3 regions of the Zhongshania guokunii genome follow, and region 3 is predicted to be linked to each of the others. Evidence: predicted binding sites of a transcription regulator. Region 3 holds the regulator's gene; each other region holds the start of a gene.
What was found. The regulator sigma-54, encoded in region 3, starts transcription at its own class of promoters, with help from an activator protein. The targets are predictions, from matches to a motif close to TGGCACANNNNTTGCNNT.
Positions count from the first base shown of each region.

Region 1: the regulator sigma-54 is predicted to act here: its motif matches at 4,096-4,113, upstream of cynS (cyanase).
Region 2: the regulator sigma-54 is predicted to act here: its motif matches at 4,537-4,554, upstream of AB4876_RS04680 (molybdopterin oxidoreductase family protein).

Region 1 covers NZ_JBFRYA010000010.1:62,895-69,877, forward strand. The annotation lists gene AB4876_RS12280 (LysR family transcriptional regulator) at 1-699, shown strand, start outside; gene AB4876_RS12285 (formate/nitrite transporter family protein) at 961-1,773, shown strand; gene AB4876_RS12290 (bifunctional protein-serine/threonine kinase/phosphatase) at 1,828-3,546, shown strand; gene cynS (cyanase) at 3,618-4,058, opposite strand; gene AB4876_RS12300 (hypothetical protein) at 4,218-4,964, opposite strand; gene AB4876_RS12305 (hypothetical protein) at 5,004-5,312, opposite strand; gene AB4876_RS12310 (amidohydrolase) at 5,666-6,433, opposite strand; gene AB4876_RS12315 (methionine aminotransferase) at 6,462-6,983, opposite strand, start outside.
Region 2 covers NZ_JBFRYA010000003.1:107,854-114,836, forward strand. The annotation lists gene AB4876_RS04660 (DUF2066 domain-containing protein) at 147-1,235, shown strand; gene AB4876_RS04665 (AI-2E family transporter) at 1,232-2,323, shown strand; gene hda (DnaA regulatory inactivator Hda) at 2,323-3,018, shown strand; gene AB4876_RS04675 (OmpA family protein) at 3,268-4,374, shown strand; gene AB4876_RS04680 (molybdopterin oxidoreductase family protein) at 4,671-6,854, shown strand; gene AB4876_RS04685 (DmsC/YnfH family molybdoenzyme membrane anchor subunit) at 6,957-6,983, shown strand, end outside.
Region 3 covers NZ_JBFRYA010000004.1:154,801-161,783, forward strand. The annotation lists gene lptB (LPS export ABC transporter ATP-binding protein) at 1-670, shown strand, start outside; gene AB4876_RS06155 (RNA polymerase factor sigma-54) at 926-2,416, shown strand; gene hpf (ribosome hibernation-promoting factor, HPF/YfiA family) at 2,498-2,785, shown strand; gene AB4876_RS06165 (PTS sugar transporter subunit IIA) at 2,825-3,274, shown strand; gene rapZ (RNase adapter RapZ) at 3,274-4,131, shown strand; gene AB4876_RS06175 (HPr family phosphocarrier protein) at 4,140-4,409, shown strand; gene mgtE (magnesium transporter) at 4,522-5,880, shown strand; gene yjgA (ribosome biogenesis factor YjgA) at 5,898-6,413, shown strand; gene AB4876_RS06190 (carbon-nitrogen hydrolase family protein) at 6,431-6,983, opposite strand, start outside.

The DNA of each region.
Region 1 (6,983 bases), on a different contig from region 3:
AATGAGTCCAAAGACATACTGGCGGCTATCGACCGCGCAGAGGGCCGGGTAGGCAATTATCAAAACGCGCCGTCTGGGGTACTGCGTATCAGCGCGCTCCCCTATTATGGCGAAGTTCGACTGCTGCCCTTACTGGAAGCGTTTCAATCGCGTTACCCGCAAATAGTAATTGATCTCGAGCTGTCTAATCACACCGCCGATCTTCAGCGCGACGGCATCGATATTGCCATTCGCGGCGGCAGCGAACCCGATGGTCGGATCATTGCCCATCGCCTAGTGGATAATACTCACCGCCTGTGCGCCTCGCGGTCTTATGTGAATAAATACGGTATGCCGCAAACCATTGCCGAGTTGAGTCATCACCGCGCGCTGCTGTATCGCAGCCCCGCGCAAATTTGGCACTGGCATGTGGAGCAGCGGGGCGCATGGCAGCGGCTAGATATTACTACCGCGCAAGTCAGCAATAGCATTCGTGTTATTCGCCAAGCGCTGTTAAGCGACCAGGGCTTGGCGATGTTGCCGAGCTGGAGTGTTGAAGAAGAAATCGCCAGTGGTCGATTAGTGTGGGTGCCGCTGCTAGAAACAGTGTCGACCAACGCCCAACACCCAGCCGGTAGCATTTATATGCTCTATCAACAGCCCCAATACACGGTTCCTAAGATTAAGGTCGCGGTGGACTATTTTAAGGAGCAGCTCTAATTGCTAGCGGTGAATATTGGCAGCGACGTGCTGCCCTCTAAGGCTTCACTGGGCATTGTTGGTGCACTTAAATTGTGCGCGCTATTGTGGTTCATGTTTTTTTGGCGAGAGTAGTGGCGCGCTATTTTGGTGCTTATAACTTTGGGCGCGTATTTTGTTTCAAATTTCCCGTTTTAAAACAATCTATTAGTGATTTGTGTAGGAGTTGGTTTGTTATTTGCTAGGTCACCTTTAACAAAAACTTGCGCGAGGAAGTACTCAGTGGCTTATATCGAACCTAATGAATTTGCGACAAAGATGGTTGACGCTGGCGAATCTAAAATTTTCATGTCCGCTAGAGATACTTTGGTAAGGGCCTATATGGCGGGCGCTATTTTGGCACTTGCGGCCTTTTTTGCGATAACGGTCACCGTCAAAACGGGCAATCCGCTGGTAGGGGCGCTGCTGTTTCCCGTTGGTTTTATCATGCTGTACCTGATGAAATTCGACCTACTCACCGGAGTATTTACCCTTGTGCCTTTAGCTATTATTGATAAGCGCGCGGGCTGTACCGTAAAGCAAATGTTGCGTAATTGGGGTCTGGTGTTTATTGGCAATTTCGCTGGGGCCTTGTCGGTTGCCTTCTTTGCTTCCTTTATTCTGACCTATGGTTATAACACTGACGGCGGCGCTTTGGCCGCTAAGGTTGGCAGTATTGGTGAGTCGCGGACCCTTGGTTACAAGGCCCATGGCGAGGGTGGCTGGTTTACGATCTTTATTCGCGGCATGCTCTGTAACTGGATGGTGTCTATGGGCGTCGTTGGCGCAATGATCTCCACCTCTGCCTCTAGCAAAATGGCGGCGATGTGGATGCCAATTATGTTGTTCTTTTATATGGGCTTTGAGCACTCAATTGTGAATATGTTCCTGTTCCCCTTTTCGATGATTATGGGTGGCGAATTTACTATTGCTGACTATTTGTTCTGGAATGAAATTCCTACGGTATTAGGGAATCTTGCTGGTGGTTTCTTGCTGGTTGGTTTACCGCTTTACCTGACTCATGTTAGAACTAGTCCAGAGCGTAAACTGGGTTAACCACCACCATTTATTAACTGGAGCTCCCCGCGTCTAACAACGCGGGGCTTTTGTATGAAAGCTAAGTTGCTAAAAGTTTCTGTGGGCCAGTGTTCTGACGCTGGGCGAAAGCCAGTGAATCAGGATTTTCATGGCCTGCTGATCCCTACTGACGCGCAACTTAGTGCCAAGGGTATTGCGGTCGCGATTGCCGATGGCATTAGCAGTAGTCAAGTAAGCCAAGTGGCGAGTGAGACCGCGGTAAAAACCTTTTTAAGTGACTATTACTGCACCAGCGACGCCTGGTCAGTTAAAACCTCGGCCTTAAAAGTCTTGGCGGCGAGCAACGCCTGGCTTTATGCACAAACTCAAAACAGTCCCTATCGTCTTGATAAAGACAAAGGCTATATCTGCACCTTTAGTGCCGTGGTTTTTAAGTCGAATACCGCCTATGTTTTTCACTGCGGTGATACTCGGGTGTACCGAGTGCTTGGCGGCAGCTTAGAACTATTAAGCCAAGATCACCGGCGGGTGGTGTCGGCGGACGTGAGTTATTTGTCCCGCGCACTGGGAATGCAGTCGCGACTGGAAGTGGATCACCTCGAACTCCCAATAGAGCCAGGCGACACCTATGTATTGGCGACCGATGGCGTCTATGAATACGTGTCCGACAAGGCAATTGCCCAAGCGATAAATACCAATGAGGGAGGTTTAGATGCCCTTGCTGCCCAACTGGTGGACGAGGCATTAAAAGCCGACAGCCCAGATAACTTAACGCTGCAAATTGTGCGTATAGAGGAGGTGCCAGATAAGCAGCGCGATGAGGTTCGCCAATTATTAGAAAATTTGAGTTCGCCGCCAATATTGGCGCCGCGGCAGAGCTTTGAGGGTTACACCATAATCCGTGAGCTGCATATTAGCAGTCGAAGTCATGTGTTTTTGGCTGCAGATACCCTGAGCGGCGAGAACGTGGTTATTAAAACTCCAGCAGCCGAAACCCGGGACAATCGCGAACATCTAGAAACCATGTTATTGGAAGATTGGATAGGGCGGCGTATCGACAGCGTTAATGTGTTACGCTCCATAGCTCCCCATTCCAGTCAGCGCTATATTTATACGGTAACGGAATTTGTCGACGGTAAAAGCCTTTTCCAATGGATGCTAGACAATCCTACGCCCACCATAAATGAGGTGCGCGGTATTGTTGAACAAATCGCTAACGGCCTTCGGGCTTTGCACCGCCTTGAAATAGTACACCAAGATTTGCGCCCCCAGAACATTATGATCGACAGTGCGGGCACCGTAAAAATCATCGATTTTGGCGCGGCTAAAGTCGCGGGACTTGCCGAAACCTGCCGTCGTAATCTCGGGGTGGTCGGCACTATGCAGTATTCCGCGCCAGAGTATTTTTTAGATTTTGACGGCAGTAGCCGCTCAGACATATTTTCACTGGGGGTAATTGTCTACCAAATGCTATGCGGCGAATTGCCCTACGGTAACGAAGTCTGCCGTGCGACTACTCGGCAGGCGCAGGCAAGATTGGCATATAAGCCCTTGGCCTTAGTGCGCGCCGATTTACCTGGCTGGGTAGACTACGCAATTTCCCAAGCGCTTCAGATCCAGCCCGAAAAGCGTTACCAAGAAGTCTCGGAATTTGTTTACGATTTACAAAACCCCAATAGTCGCTATTTAAATAGGGCTAAACCGCCAATTATCGAGCGCAACCCCGTATTGTTTTGGCAAGTTATATCGGCGGCCTTACTGGCCTTGATTGTGATTCAAAATATACGCTAGTAATACTAGGAGATTGATTGAGGGTGTGAGAGCGTAAAGTGGCTGACGCCACTTTACGCAGTGCAGCAGCTTTACCAGCTTTTGTAGGGCAAAAATTTTCCGTTCATTGTGATTACAACCCTGTCGCCTTTGGGGTTCTCTTCTTTATCGACATCCATCGAAAAATCAATGGCGCTCATAATTCCGTCACCGAACTGCTCTTGAATAACCTCTTTCAAAGTATCGCCATAAACGCCAACGATTTCATAAAGGCGATAAATAAGCGGATCTTGCGGAACATCCCAGCCCCAAGTTTTAGTCGGATAGCTCATCAAAGTCGCCTTGGCCTCGGGCGGTAATTCGAGTAATGCGCACAACTTATCTGCGGGCGCCTCGGGCATGCTGTTCATGCCTAGGCATGCGGATGTTAGCCATACTTTACCTACGCCAAGCTCATCGGCAATCGCTTCCCATGTAAGGCTTTTTGCTTGCTTCGCCAGCACGATGGTTTCGCTTAATTCCTCACGGTTCATGTACATACCCCTGTTGGTTTATTGTAGGTATATAAACCATTCAAGATGTGTGCCAGTGGGTTGGGTGTTGTTGGGTCGCGGAGCTTATTTATTCTCGATTTCAACAGGAATTGGCTGAGTTGCCGATGCACGCGGGGCATTCTTGTATTAAAAGGCTGCCTATTTCGTATGGTTTATGCTGTTCTCTTCAGCAATGCTTGGAGCTCTTGTAATACGTCGAGCGATTTTTTGTTCTACTTTTCCTGGTACGCAGTATTTGACTTTCAATTGCTCTGCGTTGAGGCGCGAGTCGAAAATATACTCTTTCAATTTGTATTGCAGAAGTGGGTCAATGTCTAAATTTTCAATTTTACGTTTCCTAAAATTAATCGCATTTATTAATTCATTGGGAATTTCTGAAATTTCATTTACCGGGTTAAGTATGGCGCTAAATGCTTTTAGCGCTGCGTAATAAGGGATTGCAGTTGCGACAACGTCGGCAACGGCTTTTGGTGCAGCTGTAGTGTCACTGCCTACAGCGACACTCTGTAGGTTCCCATTTTCATCAAATACAATTGCGCCGGAGCCGGTCCCCATATAGGGCATTTTCATGCGAATATATCTTGCCTCGCTTGCCGGTAGCATTGCGTGTGAAACTTGCTCTTCAGGGACGCAAACACGTTTTTCATATTCTAAAGTAGTGCCGATTTTTAGAAACGTAATATCTAGGTATATAGGGGATCTTGCTAGCGTAAAGTAATGACGAGTAGTTATTCTATGGGGTTCAAGAGGGTAGTACTTATAGCCTTGATCTCTGTCGAAAAAGCTTTTGAAGTCACCTCCAGGGTTTATGCCCACGGCTACTTGGGCGGGCGAGCATGCGGATATTGTTATGACTGCTGCGGCCGATATCAGTATCCTTTTCACATAACACCCTAAGTTATTCAAGTGGCTGAGAATGTTGCGCTAGCTATCTTCTTTTTTGACCGCATCAGCTTTAAGCGGCATATAAATACAAGATACGCCACCGTTGGTTAATGCGATGCTAAATCGATGGTCGCAATTAACTGCTGCAAAAATAACGGGAAGTTGTTCGTTTCCAAAGGAATTTGGTAGGAATACGATTTTTTGTCCTTCTTTACAGGAGCTGGCGGTAACATCCTTTTGCCAGCCGCTAACTTCACAAAGGTCATTCTGGTCAACGGAAATAAATTTCTGATTGCAAGCAGATAAAAGTACTAAAAACGCGCATAACGTCAGTCCTTTGAGCGGCATATAATTATCCTAAATAGATTGATGGTTGCTTCTACATCCATCAGAAGCTGTTAGGTTTGTCTACGAGTAATTAAGCTGTTGTCAGTAGCTACCGAGAAGCTTATTTAGTAGTGAGCGAACTCTCATGCCTACTCACTTCCCATTAACAATAATTAGATTTAAATAGATGTGCAATAGTGAGTGAGGAATATTTTTGTGATTCTTATATTTTTCTTTAATTAATTTTTTGAGTTGGTATATCTGGCGGTTTTACTTATGAGGAGAGTAAGCGACTTTGTTATTTTATTAGGTCTGTGACCGCAAGCTTTGCTTGAGCGCAGCGAATGCCTTTATGTCAGATATTCGTCGTTCTACTATCCCTTGCGTAACTCAAACTCATCCGCATCTAAGTGCGCCGGAAACTTTTCCCTAAAGCTCTGCAATTCTGGCAGGGACAATTCCGCTGTAAGTATAGCGGGTGTATGGGCGGTGGTTTGCGCCAGCGGCTGGCCTAGGTAGTCGAGTATGACGCTGTCGCCGCTGTAGTTTATGCCGTTGCCGTCTTCACCGACACGGTTCACGCCAATAACGTAGCTTTGGTTTTCGATAGCGCGTGCAGTGAGTAAGGACGACCACGCGTGGCGGCGGGGTTCTGGCCAGTTGGCGACAAAGATCAGTACGTCGTAGTCATTGCGATTGCGGCAGAACACAGGAAAGCGCAGGTCGTAGCAGACTTGCAGACACAGACGGAAGCCTCGGTATTCGATTATTTTGCGCTCGTTGCCCGCGGTGTAGTGCTTGTGCTCGCCGGCCATGCGAAATAGGTGGTGTTTGTCGTAGTGGTTTTCGCCCTCTGGGCTTACCCAGTAGAGGCGGTTGTAGTAGTTGCCATTTTCTTCAACGGCAACGGAGCCTGTAATGGCGATATTGTGTTGCTGGCTCATGTCGCGCAGCCAGCGCAGGCTTGGGCCGTCTGCTGGTTCGGCAATCTGTTCTGGCGCCATAGAGAAGCCGGTGGTGAACATTTCAGGTAAGACAAGTAGGTCAACTTCTCCAAGACTGTCAATAAGGTCGCTGAAGTAGGCGAGGTTGGCTTCGCGGTCTTGCCAGTACAGGGGCGATTGTAGCGCTGCTATTTTCATCTTAGTGCTTCTTTCTATAGTCGTTTAATTACAGGGCGCAGAGTTTGGTGGCGGCGTCTAATAGCGTTTCTTCGCGCTTGGCAAAACAGAAGCGGATGATGCGGCTATTCGGTGGGGCTTTATAAAATACCGACAGCGGAATGGCGGCTACGCCGTGTTCGCGGGTGAGCTCTTCGCAAAAGTCTACGTCGCTCTTGTCGCTAATGGCGCTGTAGTCGGCAAGGGCAAAATAAGTGCCGGCGCTGGGCAACATGCTAAAGCGCGATGCCTGCATGGCGTTAATAAAACAGTCGCGTTTGCTGCGGTAAAAATCTCCAAGGCCGTGAACCTCGTCGCTGTATTTATTGAGCATATCGGCCACTGCGTACTGGGCCGGTGTAAAGCTGGTGAAAGTGACGAACTGGTGTATTTTTCGAAATTCTACGCTCAAGGCTGGCGGGGCAATGCAGTAACCAAGTTTCCAGCCGGTGGCGTGAAAGGTTTTGCCAAAAGATGAGATTACAAAGGTGCGGTCGAAAAGAGCTGGGTAGCGGTGGGCGCTATTGCGGGC
Region 2 (6,983 bases), on a different contig from region 3:
TTGGCTGTCCTCTAAGAGGGCGCCATTCTAGCTTGATTGTGAGTTTAATTCAGCAGCAAAAACGCGACTTTTTGCCACTACTCACGACGATGTCGCGGCGGCTTGCTACAATAGCCGCTCGCGACAGGGAAAAGGGCATAAATAAAGTGAAGCAAATAATTCGGGTGTCGGTCATTTTCTACCTGTGGGTAATGGTCGGAAGTGGCCATGTAATGGCAGGTATTGTTGCTAATTTATACGACGAGCAACTGGTGGTGGAATCTCAGTCGCGCGAAGTCTTAAAAGCAGCGGCTGCCGAGGCCCTCGAGCGGGTTTTCGTGCGGGTTTCGGGGCGCCGAGATGTTGGTGGTAGCCCATCTCTTGCCGCCGCCTTGGCCCAGCCAGAGCCTTTTATTACCCAGTACCGCTACCAGCGCAGTAAAGATGACGAAGGCGCTGATGTGTTGCAGCTAAGCCTCAGCTTCTCGCCGCGGCAGGTCAATTCCGAGCTGGAATCGGCGGGTTTGCCGGTATGGTCTGCCAACCGTCCGGCGGTATTGGTGTGGTTGCTGGCCGATACCGCGGATGGCCGTCAATTTGTAGGGACCGACAGCAAGGCTGAATTGCTGCGCGATTTGCGGGACGTTGCCCAGCGCCGAGGTTTGGTATTGCAACTGCCGCTGTTTGATTTGGCTGATTCGACCAATTTGAGTTCGGATGAATTATGGCAAATGTCGGTGGATGATGTGCGCGCCGCGTCAATGCGCTACTCGGCACCTTTTGTATTGATGGGGCGGGCTTCACAGTTTTCGACTGGCCAGTGGGTGGCTAGCTGGGCTGTTTTGCAGGGCGACGACGTCGTGCGGCTAGACAGCGAAGGTTTGGACGGACGGGATTTATTGGCGGTACCGGTAGATGCACTAGCGAACTTGCAGGCGTCAAAGTACTCCGTGGTAGCGGGTGCTGGGAGCAGTAGCGCTAATAGCTTAATTTATATTAGCGGGGTTAAGGATTTTGCGGCCTACGCTGACATGGTTACCTATTTGGAAGGCTTGGCGGTGGTTCAGCACGCTAATACGGTGTGGTTGTCCAGCAATGAGTTAATTCTTGAGCTGGTGCTTAATGGCGATATGGAAAAGGTAAAGCGCTTCCTTAGTTTAGATGGTCGTTTGCTGGAGGAGTCGCCTGGGATGATGCAGGCAAAAGCGCCGCAAGCGGTGGCGGCGTATTATCGTTGGTCGGGCTCTGGCCTGTGAACAGTCTGCCAAAGCCAATATGGGCGCTAATCGGCCTTGCTATTTTAGTATTGGTAATCCATTTGCTAGGGCCAATTTTAATGCCGTTTTTAATTGCGGCGGTATTGGCGTATATGGGTGACCCGCTAGCAGATAGGCTGGAAGCCAAGGGCATGAGTCGGACTTGGGCGGTGGTGACGGTGTTTTCCACCCTGAGTCTTGGCGGGTTGTTGATGCTGTTGATTACGGTGCCGCTGCTTATTGAGCAGCTGCAGTTGTTAGTGGAGCGTTTATATGATGGCTTGCGTTGGTTGCAGGCCACTGCCTTACCCGCACTGCGCCAATATCTGGATTTACCTGAGCAAACTCAGCCCATGGACGCGGCGCGTGATGCGATAAGTAAACATTGGGACAGTGCCGGGGGAATACTTTTTTATCTCTGGGGCAAGATCAGTGGTTCAAGCCTTGCGCTGCTCGCTTGGCTGGCAAACGTTACGCTAGTGCCAGTAGTGACGTTTTATTTGTTGCGCGACTGGGATGTGTTGATGGCTGCGATTCGCAATTTACTGCCTAGGTCAGTGGAGTTGCGCACGGTACTTATTGCCAGCCAGTGTGATGAGATCCTTGGTGCGTTTGCCAGAGGTCAGCTTCTTGTGATGTTGGCGCTGGCGGCAGTGTATACCGTTGGTTTGTGGCTTGTAGGCTTAGATCTGGCGCTGGTGCTTGGTTTGGCGGCGGGTTTGGCGAGTATTGTGCCTTACTTGGGTGTTATTGTGGGTATCGGCGCCGCCGGTACGGCTGCATTTTTTCAGTTTGATAGCCTTTGGCCTCTCGCAGGTGTGGCGGCGGTATTTGGGGTGGGGCAATTGTTGGAATCGATGGTGTTAACCCCGATGCTAGTTGGCGAGAAAATAGGACTGCACCCAGTTGTGGTGATTTTTGCGATTCTTGCTGGCGGTCAGCTGTTTGGTTTCGTCGGCGTTTTGTTAGCGCTACCGGTCGCGGCCGTGATCAAGGTAATGATTAATCATTTGCATGACTATTATAAACAGAGTGGTTTCTATGGCGCAGTTACTGCGCTGACTGACGAGCAGGAGCTTGGGGATTGATGGCAAGTCAGCAGCTGCCATTGGCGTTGAAGCTAGATAATGAAGCAACCTTTGATAATTTCTACTTGGTTGAAGAGCATCGCCTAGTGGTAAACCAACTGCGCCTGCAGGCTTCAGGGGAAGGTGAAAAGTGGGTTTATTTGGGCGGCGGCGCTGGCCGTAGTCATTTGCTGCAGGCTTGCTGTCATTTGGCTGAGGGACGCGGTTTGTATGCTCGTTACATCCCGTTGGCAGAGGTAGTGGATTATGAGCCCGAGGCATTATTAGAGGGTTCCGAGTACCTAGATCTATTGTGTTTAGATGACCTAGAAGCGGTTGCGGGACGCGCTAATTGGGAGCGGGCACTGTTTAATTGCTATAACCAGATGTTAACTACGGAATCGCGGATGCTGATAGCATCCGCGAAGCCACTAAGTCAGCAGACAGTTGAGTTACCCGATTTACGTTCGCGTTTGCAGAGCTTTAGTGGCTATTTTTTGCGCAATTCTGATGAGGCGGCGAGGCTGGCGGCGTTTCAGTTTCGGGCGAGTCTGCGAGGTATTACTATTTCTGATGCTGTTGCCGAATATATTTACATGCGTTGTCAGCGCGACCTTGCGAGTTTATTTGGAATATTGAATACTCTGGATCGGCTCAGTTTGGCTGAGCAGCGCAAATTCACTATTCCATTTATAAAAAAGGCGATGGGCTGGTGAGTATTTTTTACCGGAAAACTGGTAATACGTACAATTGCGGCTATTTTTAGCATAAGCATGGGAACTTGCTTATTAATAGGTGTTCGGAGTGCTTCTTTCCGCTAGAGTGGCAGGGGGAAAAATCGGGGCTTGCGTGGTAAAATTACACAAAATCAGGCGTGCAAGCGTCAATGCCCATGTTATTCTGGGCTCATGGCGTGCTTTCACGGCATAGCAAAGGAAGTTTCTAAAAAAATGAAGGGGAGAGTTATGCGTAAAATTCTATTGAGTGCAGCAGTGGCTAGTTGCATGCTGCCAACTCTGGTCTCTGCAGCGGAGGAGGGTACTTGGTATTTGAACCCAGCCATCGGCCAGTATTTCTTTGACGGTTCTCGAGACTTGACCAGCACTGAAGTAGCACTGTTTGGTGCTGAATATGTGCTAAGCAAAGACTGGGGTGTAGAACTACGTGGTTTGTACAGCGTCGCGGCAAGTGATCGCAATATTAAAGCGCTAGATCAAAAAATTCTTGGCAGCAGCGTAGATATGCTGCGTTATTTCAGCACTGACAGTAAGTTCACTCCATACCTCGCTGGTGGTATGGGTGTAATTGAAGCTGATTACGACAACGGCCGCTACGACAGCCAAACCCAGCTGAACGCTGGTGGTGGTGTTCGTTACACTATTGACGACCAGTGGTCTGTTCGTGGTGATGCACGCATGGTTTATGGTACTGATCATGAAACTCAAGATGGCAATGTATCTATTGGTTTGAGCTATAACTTTGGTGGTTCACCTGCACCAGCGCCTACTCCGATGCCTGTATCTAATGACTCGGATGCCGATGGCGTAGAAGATGGTATTGATCAGTGCCCGGGTACACCAGCCGGTGTTGCAGTCGATGCTAAAGGTTGTGCATTGGATAAAGACGGTGACGGCGTACCTAACTACCGTGACAAGTGTCCAAACACCCCAGCAGGTCGCCAGGTTGATAAATTCGGTTGTAAATTTGTACTTAAGCACACCGAAAGCATCAAGTTGGAAATTAACTTCCCCAATAACTCAGACGCTATCCCAGTTGCCTATTCAGTTGAACTGAAAAAAGTTGCTGACTTTATGTCTAAGTTTGGTGGTATTAAAGCGGTTGTAGAAGGCCACGCCGATAGCAATGGCGCAGCGGCGTACAACAAACAGCTGTCACAGCGCCGTGCTGACGCAGTGCGCAATGCTTTGATTCGCGATTACAATATTGCGGAGAATCGTTTAAGTGCAGTGGGTTACGGTGAAGAGCGTCCAATTGCAGATAACAAAACTGCGGATGGCCGTCGTGCTAACCGCCGTGTTATCGCGGTGATGCAGGCTGAAGTTGCTGAATAAGCTTCCGTAAGCTGAAGAAAAAAGGGGCCTGTTTAGGCCCCTTTTTTTGTGCCTAAAAAAGCGCTGTTAATGAGTTTGTACTGCCTTCTATAGGCTGAAGATCTTTCCTTACCTCCCCTTGAATACCTCTTATTTTGGCTCTTTTGACTCATTCGATGCAGCTGGCATGGATCTTGTAGATCTCCTGTAGTGATAGCCATAAACCGAGCTAGATTCACCATTATGGTGCGCTTATTGGTGGCTTGTATTTATATGGATGCTCTTTAGTGGTGCGCCATGATGTTGGGGAGACATAAATGATCTTTGGCCGAAAACACCGCAAGCCAATCACCATCGTTGATAAAAAAGTTGTCGATTGGAAATACGCAGTATGTGGTTACTGCTCAACTGGCTGTTCTATTGAGGTGGGTTTGAATGCCGAAGGCAAGCCTGTGGCCAGTCGTGGAAAAGGGAATGCGCCGGTCAATCAAGGTAAGCTTTGCATCAAAGGTATCTTTGAACACGAGTTGAGTGTTACTCCGGGTCGCGGCACCGAGCCGTTGATGCGCAATAAGATATACGATCAGTTTCAGCCCGCGAGTTGGGATACTGCACTGGATAAAACCGCTGCAGAGTTTAAGCGTATTCAAGAGAAATACGGGCGTGACAGTATTGCTGTTGTTTCCACTGGGCAGCTGCTTACAGAAGAATTTTATACCCTAGGTAAGTTGGTGCGTGGGGTCATTGGCACCAATAATTATGATGGTAATACCACTCTGTGCATGGCCTCTGCGGTATCGGGCTACAAACGCTCTTTTGGCGCAGATGGTCCGCCAGGTTGCTACGACGATTTTGAAAGCACCCACTGTTTAATGGCCTTTGGCTCTAATCTGCCAGAGCAGCACCCCATTATTTATTGGCGTTTAAAGGAAGCGCTGGAAAAACGTAAATTCCCACTGATCGTGGTCGACCCACGCGTCACCATGTTTGCTCAGTTTGCAGATATTCATTTACCGATTACCCCTGGCACAGACCTAGTGCTATTGAATGCCCTAGCTCACGTGATCTTAGCGGAAGGGCTTCAAGATCAGGCTTATATCGAAGCCCACTGTAATGGTTTTGAAGAGCTGAAAGCGACGGTGGCGAAATACGATCCGGTCAGTGCCTCACGGATTTGTGGTATCGATGCCGACATGATTAAAAATGTGGCCAGAATATACGCCAAAGCGCCATCGGCGATGAGTATTTGGACCATGGGTATTAATCAGAGTACTCATGGCACAGACGGTGTTTGCGGTATTAATAATCTCAATTTAATCACCGGTAATATCGGTATTCCCGGCGGTACCAGTCTGTCGATCACTGGCCAGTGCAATGCCATGGGCACGCGGGAGTGGTCGTCATGCTCGGGCTTGCCTGGCTATCGTGCCCTCGAGAAGCAAGAGCACCGCGATGAGGTTGCTAAGTTCTGGGGCGTTGACGAAAGTTTCTTCCCAGCTAAGCGTGGCCTGCAGCAAACAGATATCTTTCCGGCAATTGAGTCCGGAGAAATTAAGGCTTTGTGGATAGTGGCCACTAATCCACTAACGTCGATGCCGAACCAACCGCGAATTAAGAAGGCACTGGAAAAACTCGAGTTTATGGTGGTGCAGGACGGTTATAAAGATTGTGAGACGGTAAACTTTGCTCATGTGTATTTGCCTGGCGCGCTTTGGGGTGAAAAAGAAGGGGTGCAGACCAATACCGAGCGTCGGGTTAATTTGGTACGCAAATTTGTTGAGCCGCCGGGACAGTCAAAGCCAGATCACTGGATATTCAGTGAGTTGGCAAAGCGTTTTGAGCAGGGTCGAGCTATGGTCTTCCCTGAGACTACCTCTGAAATTTTTGACGAGATGAAACAGCTGTCTAAGGGTGACGGCCGTAATCTAGATATATCCGGCATGAGCCACGACCTAATCGAGGCTCAGCGCGGTATTCAATGGCCAATGCGCGAAGGTGCAGAAACCGGCGATCCGCGCTTATATAGCGACGGTATATTCCCCAGCCCGAATGGCAAGGCGAATTTGCTGGCGATGGATTATATCGAAGACAACGAAGTGCCCAGCGATAGCTACCCCTTCTGGCTGAATAGCGGCCGAGTGGTTGAGCATTTTCATACGCGTACCAAGACCGGCAAAATTGGTAATTTGAATAAGTTTAGCCCGACGCCCTATATGGAAATGAACCCAGACTCTGCCCGCGAGCAGGGGGTTAAGCACCAGAGTTATGTGCGGCTGGTATCTAAGCGTGGCGATGCAGTGGTGATGGTTCAGCTCACGCAGCGAGTGCCTCACAATATGGTGTTTATTCCCATGCATTACCACGATTGTGTCAACCGCTTGTCACTGGGTTTACTCGACCCCTATTCACGGCAACCTGCCTTTAAGCAGTGTGCGGTGCGCATAGAGCAGATTGATCAAAAAGAAGCTGGGCGACTAAACGTTGAGCGTCGCGCCTACTGACTGGTGCGGGCGCTGCCCGCGCAGAACATCTTGTAGTTTGTCATATGGTTTTTAGAGCGATTGTGGCTTTAGCGCTAATACGTTCGACAAAGGGTCTTAAATATGTGGAAAGTTAGAGACGATGAACCC
Region 3 (6,983 bases):
TAAGGATGTGTCGCTCACCATTAGCAGCGGTGAAATAGTAGGCCTACTCGGCCCCAACGGCGCCGGCAAAACCACCTGTTTTTACATGATTGTAGGCATTGTGAATGCCGACCGCGGCTCGATCCGGCTCGATGACCGCGACCTTACCCGCTTATCAATTAACGGCCGCGCCAAACACGGCGTCGGTTATTTACCCCAGGAAGCGTCAATATTTCGTAAATTGAGCGTCGCCGATAACATCATGGCCATTCTAGAGACCCGCAGCGACCTCAACCGCAAACAGCGCAATGAAAAACTCGAGGCCCTCCTCCAGGAATTTCATATCACCCATATTCGCAAATCCATGGGCATGTCACTCTCAGGCGGCGAGCGCCGCCGAGTTGAAATTGCACGCGCACTTGCGACCGAACCCAGCTTTATCCTGCTTGACGAACCCTTTGCCGGCGTCGATCCTATCTCGGTAAACGATATCCAAAATATCGTCAAACATCTGCAGGCGCGAGGTATAGGCGTACTAATCACCGATCACAATGTTCGTGAAACCCTCGACATTTGCGACAAAGCCTATATCGTTGGCGAAGGCCGTATTGTCGCCGAAGGTGACGCCAACACCGTACTCAACAACCAGATTGTGCGCGACATTTACCTTGGCGATAAATTTACGCTATAAGCCCACCCGACAGGTTTTAACAGTAACTTTGCGGCCACGCCAAAGGTTCTAAACTTGGCTGTCGCAGTGCACGGCCACCGCCATTGCGCAACACGACGTTTTTATTCAAAGACTACCAGTCTTTTACAAATGAACCGGCACAGGTATTGCAGGCAATGATTGTCCCGACTACACTGAGAGAGAGGCATAATCATTGCCGGTAGAACAAACTCATTTGTTCGTGTTGCCACTGTCCTGTTGTAGAAGCCACTGCCTATGAAACAATCGCTACAGCTCAAAGTCGGTCAAAGCTTGACCATGACACCTCAGCTGCAACAAGCGATTCGCTTATTACAATTATCCACCCTCGACCTTCAGCAAGAAATCCAATCGGCGCTAGACTCAAACCCACTACTTGAAATCAGCGACGAGGGCGAAGACATCGAGGTCAATATCGAACCGACCTCCGCCGAACCCAAAAAGGCCGAAAAAACCAGCGATCAAGAGACAGAAGCGCCACAACCAGAAGCCGACGCCGACTGGGCTGAGCGCAGTGATATACCTGAAGATCTGCCCGTCGACAGCCAGTGGGACGACGTTTACCAAACCACCGGCAGCGGCACGGGCTCAGGCTCCTCGTCGGAAGACAGCGACTACAACAACGATTACCGGAACTCCAGCTCCGACTCCCTACAAGACCACCTGCGCTGGCAGCTTAACCTCAGTCGCTTGTCAGAAATTGACCGCATTATTGCCGAAGCCATTATCGATGCCATCGATGAAAAAGGCCGACTAACCGTTAGCGCCGAAGAATTAGTTGAAGGCTTTGCCAATGAAGACATTGAAATTGAAGAGTTCAATGCGGTTTTACACCTCATTCAACAATTTGATCCTCCGGGGGTCGCTGCCCGCGACTTACAAGAGTGCCTCTTAATTCAGCTGAAGCAATTACCCGCAGGCACAGCCTACGTCGAAGAAGCTAGCCTTGTTGTAAGCCAATATATGGCGCAATTGGGAAATCGCGACTATAACCAGATTATGCGCCGCTGCCGCTTGAAAGAAGAACAGCTTCGCGAAGTGATTAAATTAGTTCAATCACTCAACCCCACTCCCGGTGACGGCATTGGTGCCGACTCAACCGAGTATGTGGTTCCCGATGTGTTTGTAAGCAAGAAGGATGATCGCTGGTTGGTCGAATTAAATCCCGACATTGCCCCCAAAATCCAGATTAATGCCCACTACGCGGCACTGGCGCGGAAAAGCAGCAATAGCAGCGACAACGACTATATTCGCGACAATTTGCAAGAAGCGCGCTGGTTCATTAAAAGCTTGCTCAGCCGCAACGAGACTTTAATGAAGGTCGCCACCAAAATTGTCGAATACCAGCGCGGCTTTTTTGAGTACGGCGAAGAGGCCATGAAGCCACTCGTCCTGCACGATATTGCCGAGGCGGTGGGCATGCACGAATCCACCATCTCACGGGTAACCACCCAAAAATACATGCACACCCCGCGGGGAATTTTTGAGCTCAAATTCTTCTTTTCCAGCCATGTGTCCACCGATACTGGCGGTGAATGCTCCTCTACCGCGATTCGCGCTCTAATCAAAAAACTGGTTGCCGCTGAAAACCCGCGCAAGCCGCTGAGCGACAGCAAAATCACTGACTTACTAGGCGAGCAAGGCATCCAAGTTGCCCGTCGCACCATTGCAAAATATCGAGAATCACTGGTTATTCCGCCCTCAAACGAGCGGAAACGACTAGTATAGTGGCAGTGCCCCTGTTACGGTCATTGTCGTCATACACGCGCCGTGAGGCGCTAGTTATATTCAGCGATGAAGGAGTAAAATATGCAGATTACTGTTAGTGGTCACCACGTTGACGTCACCCCGTCTCTTCGCGATTACGTCAATACAAAACTCGGCAAACTTCAACGACACTTTGACAATATCACCAATACCGACGTCACCCTGTCTGTGGAAAAATTGGTCCAGAAAGCCGAGGCCACCGTTCACGTTGCCGGCGCCGATTTATTTGCCACCTGTGAATCGGAGGATATGTACGCGGCAATCGACAGCCTAACCGACAAACTCGACCGGCAATTAATTAAACACAAAGAAAAATCGCTAGGTCGCTGAGACCTTTCGATCCACTCACTCTCTCTGTTGCAAGAAACCATGATACTCAATTCCATTCTCACACTAGGACGCACCCATAGCGGTGCGTCCGTTACCAGTAAAAAACGTCTTCTCGAATACATCTCTACTGAAATCAGTGCCGATAATGACGAATTTAACGCCGACGAATTATTCAATGAATTGCTCGCCAGAGAACGTCTGGGTAGTACCGGTATCGGCCACGGCGTGGCGATTCCCCACTGCCGCAGCAACCGCTGCTCAGCGATCACCGGCATGCTCCTTAAGCTAGAGCAGCCCATCGACTTTGAGGCCATCGACGACGCCCCCGTGGATCTCGTATTCGCCCTTATTGTCCCTGCCGAAGCCCACGATGAGCACCTCAAGGTTCTCGGCGCACTGGCCACAGCGTTTAACGAGGAAGAGTTTCGTCGCGACCTGCGCAATGCCGACTCCGACCAAGCGCTACTTGAACGTGCATTGAAACCCTAATGGAAATGATCATCCTCAGCGGCCGCTCCGGCTCCGGAAAAAGTACCGCCCTTCACCAACTTGAGGATGAAGGCTTTTATGCCATCGACAATTTACCGGTGTCGCTACTACCTGAACTAGTGCGCGAACTAGCGCAAAACCCGCTGAATGCCCACCAGAAAGTTGCGGTCTGTATCGACGCCCGCAACTCTCCAGTTGGCTTAGCAAAGTTTAAATCGCTCTGTGAACAAGTCAAAAAACACGCTCAACTGCGAATAGTGTTTCTCGATGCTGGTGACGACAAGTTAATTAAGCGCTTCAGCGAAACCCGTCGCCGCCACCCCTTAGCAACCGATTCACTGCCGCTGGCCGACGCGATCAAACTTGAGTCGATCCTCCTCGAACCAATTGTGGTAGAAGCATCGCTGGCAATCGACAGCAGCGACATGACCGTCCACGAATTGCGCGCGACCATACGCGACCGAATTCTTGGCACCGACGCCAGCCGCCTAACGGTGCAGCTGAAGTCCTTCGGTTTCAAGCGCGGACTACCCCTCGACGCTGACCTAGTCTACGATTTACGCATGCTACCCAACCCCCACTGGCAGGAAGGTTTACGTGCCTTAACCGGCAGAGACTCCGCCGTACAAGATTTTCTTAGCAAGCAAGCAGATGTTCAGCAAATGCACGCTGATATTCTGCAATATATACAGACATGGCTACCCAAAATTGAAGCCAGCAATCGCAGCTATTTCACCATCGCCATTGGTTGCACCGGTGGCCAACATCGCTCAGTATATATGGTTGAAACCCTCGCAGAGGTGCTTCGCAACAATTACCCAGACCTCCAAGTTCGCCACCGCGAGCTGCAGCACTAGAGATTACGATGGTCGAAACCAAACTAATAATTATTAATAAATTGGGCCTGCACGCCCGCGCAGCAGCCAAACTTGTCGCCACCACCGCCGCCTATAGCGCTGCGGTTACCATTCGCATTGGCGACAAATCAGTCGACGGCAAAAGTATTATGGCGCTGATGATGCTCGCCGCCAGCAAGGGTACCGAGATCGCCGTTATTTGCGATGGCAGCGACGAAGATGCCGCGATGGCCGCAATACAAGATCTTATTAATCAACGTTTTGGCGAGGGAGAGTAAGATTTAACTTTATTTCACCCGCAACTCCTTCGCGGATTGTTGCGCGGCCCGCTTTAAAGGATAATTAGCCAGACTACTCTTTTAACCATCACGGCTCAGGCTAGGGATAGGTATGGCCCAGACTGCAGACAAGCTTCAAACCGAGAGCCAACTCAAAACCCTCAATGACGCCTTGGGTTCCGGTGGTTTCCTGCAAATCCGCCGCATGCTAAATGGCCTGCCCCCCGCAGACGCCGCCCACCTTATTGAATCCACACCACACAAAATTCGTAGTGTGCTGTGGCAGCTGATCGACATTGAGAATGAAGGTGACATCCTCCAACACCTCAATGACGAAGTGCAGAGCCAATTTCTGCGCCAGATGGACGCCGAAGAAGTGGCCGCCATCACCGAAGGCCTTGAAACCGATGATATTGCGGACATTCTCCAGCAATTACCGGATCGGGTTATTCGTGAAGTTCTCGAGTCAATGGATCATCAGGACCGCCTCCGCGTAGAGCACGTGCTGTCCTTTGACGAGGACACCGCCGGTGGTTTGATGAACACCGACACGATCACCGTGCGGCCTAACATCACCCTCGACGTGGCACTGCGCTATTTACGTCGCCACGAAAGCCTGCCCGAAATGACCGACAACCTAATTGTGGTCAACCGCAACGATCAGTACATCGGCATCTTGTCACTGCGCAAACTGCTGGTATCTGACCCCAGCGTCACCGTTCGGGAAATCATGGACACCGAGGTCGAACCGATCTCGGCCAGCATGTCGTCCAACGAAGTTGCCATGCTCTTTGCCCGTCACGACTGGGTGTCGGCGCCGGTTATAGGCGACGACAGCTTACTATTAGGGCGAATCACCATCGATGACGTGGTTGACGTTATCCGAGAAGAATCCGACCACTCGCTGATGAGCATGGCCGGTTTGGACGAGGATGAAGATACCTTCGCCGCCGTACTCACCACCGCACCGCGACGCGCTATTTGGCTGGGCATCAACCTGCTCACCGCGTTTATCGCCTCTGGGGTAATCAATTTATTTGAAGCCACCATTGAAAAAGTCGTGGCCTTGGCCGTGCTCATGCCAATAGTTGCCAGCATGGGCGGCGTAGCGGGCACCCAAACCCTCACAGTCGTTATTCGCGGTATGGCACTGGGCCATATCAGCCGCGACAATAGCCGCTGGCTGATTAATCGTGAAATCATGGTTGGCGCCATTAACGGCCTGCTGTGGGCGGTCATTGTAGCGGGCGCAACCACGCTGTGGTTTGGCGATCCGCTAATGGGCGCAATCATTGCCGCCGCGATGGTCATCAATTTAATTACCGCAGCTCTTGCTGGCGCCGCGCTGCCACTTATTATGAAATCAATGAAAATAGATCCGGCACTCGCCGGTGGCGTGGTATTAACCACCGTCACCGACGTGATTGGCTTTATGTCCTTTCTTGGCCTTGCCACCTTCTTCTACGCTTAATAGCAACGGAATTTAATGTGACTGACCCGATACCCGAATCAGAACGTCCCAGCAAAACAGCTGTAAAAAAAGAGATGCAGGCCCTTCAGCAGCTCGGGGAGCAGCTGGTTAAGCTCAGCAATAATGAATTGGCCAAGATTCCAATTCACGATGAGCACCTCTCCGAGGCGCTGAGCACTGCGCGCAAACTGACCAGTCGCGAAGCTCTGCGCCGCCAGCTGCAATACATTGGCAAGCTGATGCGCGATACCGACCTCACCGAGATTGAAGCCGGTCTCGCCAAGCGCGAAGAGGGCCAACGGGAGCAGGCCAAACAATTCCAACGCCTAGAGTTGCTGCGCGATGAACTCGCCACCACTGGTGTCAGCGCCATTGAAAAGGTATTAGGGGACTTCCCCCACGCCGACCGCCAGCGCCTGCGCCAACTGGTAATGCAAATCGACAAAGACGCCCAAGCCAAGAAGCCGCCAGCGGCCAAACGCAAACTTTTCCAATACCTCAAAGAACTGCAGATCCACAAACCGGCCGACTAAGCTTTTATCGGCGACGGCTATATGCGGCGATGCTGGGCGACCGGCATAAGCCTGCGCACAGCGGCTTGGGCCTCGGCATCATACTCGGCGCTCACACAGGCCTCGCCCAAGCCCGCCTCAGCTAATACCCGCCCCCAACTATCTATAATTACTGAGCCGCCCGAGGTTTCGCGCTTAGGGTCGTGAACACCCCCCTGATTGGCCGCCACAATTAAGCACTGATTTTCAATTGCCCGCGCGCGTAGCAAGGGCAGCCAATGTGCCCAGCCGGTGCTGCGAGTAAACGCTGACGGTAAGGTAATAATATCGAGTTCAAGGTCTAACATCGCTCGGAATAATTCAGGAAAACGCAGGTCGTAACACACTGCCAAGCCCAGCCGGCCGATACTTGTATCTACCACTGTTACCGCACTGCCAGGAGCATAAGTATCGGACTCCTGATAACGGCCGTGACCATCCGCGACATCGGCGTCAAATAAATGTATTTTTCGGTAGCTGCCCACGCAACTGCCGTCAGCGGCAAACACTAGACTGCACGCATAAACTCGACCATCCTCAGCCGGCAGTGGA